DNA from 2 places in the Ligilactobacillus sp. 110_WCHN genome. Region 1 is predicted to be linked to the other one. Evidence: a T-box and tRNA genes for the amino acid it is inferred to sense, from the RefSeq annotation. Region 1 holds a T-box; the other holds one or more tRNA genes.
The links. The T-box of region 1 lies ahead of leuS (leucine--tRNA ligase). A T-box ahead of a tRNA ligase gene usually reads a tRNA of that ligase, here a tRNA-Leu.
Positions count from the first base shown of each region.

Region 1 (3,173 bases):
TGCGGTATTGAAGTGCAAGTCTTCAAAGTCTTCCGTAACCTTCTTGACCGTTTGGTTGTAGATCTTATCTAACTTGCCGTCATTGGCCGTTGATACCCGATCACGCAACTTATCATCTTCATCGATCAATAAGTTCCAAATCCGGTTAACGAACTTGTAAGCCCCGTTTAAACCATCTTCAGTCCATGGCTTTGAAGCTTCCAACGGACCCATAAACATTTCGTAAACCCGTAATGTGTCGGCCCCGTATTTTTCAACAATATCATCAGGATTAATAACATTGCCCTTCGACTTCGACATCTTTTCATGGTTTTCGCCAAGAATCATTCCTTGGTTAACTAACCGTTGGAATGGTTCCTTTGTTGGAACAACGCCTAAGTCATAAAGGAATTTGTGCCAGAACCGAGCGTACAACAAGTGAAGAACCGCGTGTTCAGCCCCACCAATGTAAAGGTCGACCGGCATCCATTCTTTCAATTTATTGTAATCAGCCAAAGCTTCCTTGTTATGCGGATCAACGTAACGCAAGAAGTACCATGAACTTCCAGCCCATTGCGGCATTGTGTTTGTTTCGCGCCGGCCTTTCCGTCCATTTTCATCAACTACGTTTACCCAGTCATCAAGGTTGGCTAACGGACTTTCACCTGTTCCTGACGGCTTAATATTATCCGTCTTTGGAAGTTCCAATGGTAATTGGTCTTCCGGAACAAGCGTTGTTTCGCCGTCTTCCCAGTGAATAACCGGAATTGGTTCACCCCAGTAACGTTGCCGTGAGAATAACCAATCACGTAACCGGTAGTTGACTTTCTTGTGACCAACGCCGTGTTCTTCCAACCAGTCAAACATCTTATTGATGGCTTCTTGCTTATCCATTCCATCCAAGAAACCAGAGTTGATGTGTTTGCCTTCGCCGGTATAGGCTTCCTTTTCAATGTCGCCGCCTTCAATAACTGGTTTGATTGGCAAATCAAATTTCTTGGCAAATTCATAATCCCGATCATCGTGAGCTGGAACAACCATGATTGCGCCGGTTCCGTATGATGACAAAACATAATCAGCGATCCAGATTTGAATCTTTTCACCGTTTACTGGGTTAATTGCGTAACTTCCGGTAAATACTCCGGTCTTCGTTTTCGCAAGGTCTGTCCGTTCCAAATCTGACTTGTGCGAAACTTCTTCGATGTACTTGTCAACGGCATCCTTTTGATCAGCGGTTGTTAACTTCTTAACCAAATCATGTTCAGGCGCTAAAACAAGGACTGAAACTCCGTAAATCGTGTCTGGACGCGTTGTGAAGACTTCAATTTGTTGATCTTGCCCATCAACCTTAAAGTTCACTGCGGCTCCCACTGACCGGCCGATCCAGTTCCGTTGTTGTTCCTTGATTGCTTCTGGCCAGTCTAAGTCATCTAAATCATCGATCAACCGGTCAGCGTAAGCGGTGATTTTCAACATCCACTGTTTCATCGGCTTCCGCACAACCGGGAATCCGCCCCGCTTAGTTTTGCCATCAACGATTTCTTCGTTTGCGACAACCGTTCCTAAATCTGGTGACCAGTTAACCGGAACTTCAGCTTCGTATGCTAAGCCTTTCTTGTAAAGTTGTTCAAAGATCCATTGGGTCCACTTATAATATGACGGATCACTTGTATTAACTTCCCGGTCCCAATCGTATGAAAGTCCAAGTGACTTAATTTGACGCCGGAAGTTGTTAATATTCTTTTGCGTAAATTCACGTGGAGAGTGGCCAGTCTTTAATGCATATTGTTCAGCTGGTAAACCGAATGCATCCCACCCCATTGGATGAAGAACATTATATCCTTGCATCCGTTTCATCCGTGAAAGAATATCCGTTGCAGTGTATCCTTCTGGGTGACCAACGTGCAATCCTTGACCTGATGGATAAGGGAACATATCCATTGCGTAATATTTCTTCTTATTCGGATCTTCCGTTGTCTTGAACGTTTTATGTTCATCCCAGTAACGTTGCCATTTCTTTTCAATCTTTTTGTGATCGTATACCATCGTTTTGCTCCTTCATTTCAAAATTTAATTTAACGTAAAAAGTCCTATCCAAGCTTTCACTTGAATAGGACGAATTGATCGCGGTACCACCTATCTTCCGATTTGATCGGCTCTCAATAAGATAACGGCTTACCACCGCTTCAACCTACTTGATTCAGTCAAAGACTCAAAGGCGAGTTCGATAATACCTAGCTGAACATTCACACCGCCATGTTCTCTCTGAAAACCAAGCCATTATCTACTATTCCTTATCTGCGTTAAATGTTACAGTAATTTTATCATATCACCGGTTGCATTTCAATTCAGATTACCGGAGTTTCAACTGTTGTCCTGCATAAATTAAATCTGAACTTAAATTATTCAATGCTTTTAATTGGTTTACCGTTGTGCCGTTCGCAGACGCAATCTGCCATAATGAATCGCCGGACTTGACCGTATACGTTGCTGAAGCCGTTGAAGTTGCTGAAGCTGACTTTGTAGAAGAAACATTCAGCGTTTGTCCAACGTAAATTGTATCATTACTCAAATCATTCTTCTGCTTCAACTGAGCAACCGTCATATCATTGGCATTCGCAATTGACCATAGTGTATCTCCTGATTTGACCGTGTATGTGCCATTCGATGTAGGTGACTGTGTAGAAGCAGTTGATTGGCTGTGTGAGCCCGTTGAAGCTGTCTGACCAAGTGATAATACCTGACCGACGTAAATCGTGTCAGAACTCAAATGATTGTTCTGCTTTAACGCATTCACCGTTGTATCATGATCGTTCGCAATCCCCCACAAAGTGTCGCCAGCTTTAACCGTATACGTCCCTGCATTTTGGCTGGACTGGTTCGTTTGTGAATTTGATTGGCTCGCTTGCGAATTCGTTTGCTCTTCCTTGATCCGTAATTGTTGGTCAACGTAAATCGTATTGGTCGTCAAATTGTTCATCTGTTTCAAATGGCTAACTGTCAAATCATTACCCATCGCAATTTTCCATAGTGAATCGCCCGCCTTAACCGTATAGAAATCACTTGAATTTGATTGACTTGGCTGGGACGATTCTTGTTGAGTCGTTGATCGTTGTTTCAATTTCAACACTTGACCAACGTAGATCGTATCCGATGTTAAATCATTAATTTGTTTCAAGTTATTGACCGTCGTA
Region 1 covers NZ_JAULLI010000023.1:15,508-18,680, forward strand. Annotated here, with positions in the region: gene leuS (leucine--tRNA ligase) at 1-2,025, opposite strand, end outside; T-box leader at 2,088-2,289, opposite strand; gene Q3C15_RS07505 (LysM peptidoglycan-binding domain-containing protein) at 2,333-3,173, opposite strand, start outside.

Region 2 (3,173 bases), on a different contig from region 1:
GTAAACAAGCATTATCGTATTCGCGGATGCGGGATGACGACCCTCAAGGTGATTACGGTCGGCAAAAACGGCAAAAACAAATTTTAACGGCCATCATCAAAAGGGTAATGTCTGCTTCTTCATTAACGAAATACAACAAGACGATCAATGCGATCCAGGGAAGTTTAAAAACTGATCTTTCATATGATGACTTGATGTTGATCGAATCCTATTACAAGGATGCCGGAAAACACGTTTCATCGCGGGTTCTTCAAGGAAACAGCGAAACGTTAAGCGGCTTATCATACCAAGTCGCAACTGCCGCTGAAAAACGGAAAATTTCAAATGAAATTCGGCACCAACTTGGATTAAAAGATTCAGACTATAATTTCGAAAAAGACTCACTCAGCCAACTTGAAGGCGATAGCAGCAGTGATGATTCAACCACAGACACCACTTCAACCGGTAACGGATACGGTTCAGCAACGGGAAATGCTGGGACTGGTTACGGAACCGGAACAAGCTATGGAAACCAAACAACAACGGCTTCTCCTCGAACCCAAACTCAAGGATACGGAACGGGAGCAGGCACCGGAACTGCTAATCAAACAGCAGGGACTGGAACCGGTGCTGCAACGGGACATGCAACCGGCGGCAACTATGGTCGGACTGCTGGAGCAACCGGTGCGGGAACCGGAACTGGCACGGGAACGACTGGAAATTATGGATACTAAAAAAGATTGTGCGAAAAAAAATCGCACAATCTTTTTTTAATAATCACTTAAGTCTAACAACAGACTGCCGTAAACTAATCCGGCACCAAAGCCCGTTAATAATGCTTTCTTTGGCCGTTTCCCATTTGCCAGCTGTTCACTTAATGCCAACGGAATCCCCACTGACGAAGTATTACCAGCATAATCAACGTTAACGGCAAACTTTTCAAATGGAATATTCAACCCTTCAGAGATTTTTTCAAGCAACCGTAAATTTGCTTGGTGAGGAATTACCAAATCAATCTCTTGCGGATCAATTTGATTTTCATTTAAGAAATCTTTCATGTGATCGATGACCGTTGTCGTTACAAAATTAAACACGGCTGGACCATCTTGATAAAAGGCCTTTGCTTGTGGATAATTTTCAGCCTTAACAGCTGAAATTGGCTTGATTCGGCCGCTGTTGACAGCTTCCATGTTGCCATCGGCCCGCATTTTTTCAGCAAGCAGTGAATCCGTTGCATTTTCCTTCTTTTCTAACAATGCACCGGCAGCCCCATCACCGAAGAAAACAGCCGATGTCCGGTCCGTAAAGTCCATCATCTTTGAGTTATTTTCAACACTGATCACAATCGCCTTATTGTATTGCGGACTGTGAAGAAACTTATCTGCCGTACTGTAACCGAAAATAAATCCGGCACAGGCCGCTGACAAGTCATAGGCAAAGGCATTTTTCGCCCCAATATTCTTTTGAACAAGGGCAGCGGTTGATGGCGTCAATGCATCCGGTGAAATTGTTGAAACGATGATCAAATCAATTTCTTCCGGAGCAACATGCGCCTGTTGCAAAAGCTTTTCCGCAACCTTGGTTGCCATTTCAGATGAATCTTCATCAATTGCATAATGACGAGTTTTGATTCCTGTATGAGCTTGAATCCATTCATCAGAAGTATCCATAATTTTACTTAATTCATCATTTGTAACGACCCGTTCAGGTAAATACCCTGCACTGGCTGTTAATTTAACACCAACTGACATTATGTTCACCTCAAAATTCTTTTTTCTCATTACCCTTCAAGCAGATATACATCCTAATTTAAAATCTTAATCTAAGATACTCCTGAAAGGAAATGAATGCAAAATATTTGTGTTTTTAGGTAAAAAAAAGCTGAGGCATAATACCTCAGCTCACCTTTATGCGGGTAAATGGATTCGAACCATCACGAGCGCAATGCTCACCAGATCCTTAGTCTGACGCGTCTGCCAATTCCGCCATACCCGCGACAACAAAAGTAATTATAACAGACAAAATTATCAGACGCAATATCTTTTTTAATTATTTTGAAATTAATTTCAAATGACCGCCACACCGTGAACAACGATACTTCTGGACATTAAAATGCCGCTGGCGATAATACCGTTTATGGCATTGCCGGCATTCATACACGATTTGCGGGTCGGGCCGTAAACTTGACGGCGAATACCGGCTCCCGCCAACCTTTTGCAGCAAGACCTTAAAATCGTGATCCCGGTGCTGGTAACCGCGGTGATTTAAATGCAAGTGATAATGACACAATTCATGTTTGATTACCCCTACCAAAATTTCAGGCGGATAATCAGTTGCGATATGCGGGTTGATTTCAATATTATGAGTTTCCAACATATACCGTCCGCCAGTTGACCGTAGCCGGGAATTAAAGCTCGCAGTATGGCGAAACGGAACTTGAAATGATTCATTTGAAATCCGTTCAATTAACTGTTGCAGTTCTTGATCGGTCATTTCTCGGCCTTCTGTTCCGCTGGCGCAACCATTGATAATTGGATCCGGCCGCGTTTCTCATCAACACTATCGACCCAGACGTCAACGATATCCCCAACAGCAACCACATCCCGCGGGTTCGCAACATATGAATCACTTAACTTCGAAATATGCACTAGCCCGTCTTGCTTAACGCCAATATCTACAAAGACACCGAAATCCACAACATTCCGGACTGTGCCTTGAAGCTGCATTCCCGGTTTCAAATCTTCAAGGTGAAGCGTATCTGAACGCAGAAGCGGCATTGGCATCGTATCACGGAAATCACGTCCCGGCTTTTCCAAACTTGAAACAATATCCGTCAACGTTGCTTCACCAATTTGGTTTTCCGCCGCAAACTGCTTTTGATCAAACCGTTTTAATTTTTGATTCAACTTAGCCGTTCCAATCTCATCCTGTGCTGCCTGATTAGCCGCTAAAAGCTTTTCGGCAGCCGCATAGCTTTCAGGGTGAATGTCGGTATTATCCAATGGATTCGTCCCGTTCACGATCCGTAAGAAACCAGCTGATTGTTCATATGCCTTATTTCCAAGCCGCGGAACGTTCAGTAATTCCTTCCGCGTCTTAAACTTGCCGTTTTCATCACGGTATTTCACGATATTTTTGGCAATCGACTTATTCAATCCTGAAATATGTTCTAATAATTGCGGACTGGCAGTGTT
Region 2 covers NZ_JAULLI010000022.1:6,500-9,672, forward strand. Annotated here, with positions in the region: gene Q3C15_RS07320 (LCP family protein) at 1-713, shown strand, start outside; gene Q3C15_RS07325 (beta-ketoacyl-ACP synthase III) at 750-1,730, opposite strand; tRNA gene Q3C15_RS07330 (tRNA-Leu) at 1,890-1,974, opposite strand; gene Q3C15_RS07335 (SprT family protein) at 2,029-2,472, opposite strand; gene Q3C15_RS07340 (Tex family protein) at 2,469-3,173, opposite strand, start outside.
Region 2: it encodes a tRNA-Leu, which carries the amino acid that the T-box ahead of leuS (leucine--tRNA ligase) is inferred to sense. The anticodon was not compared.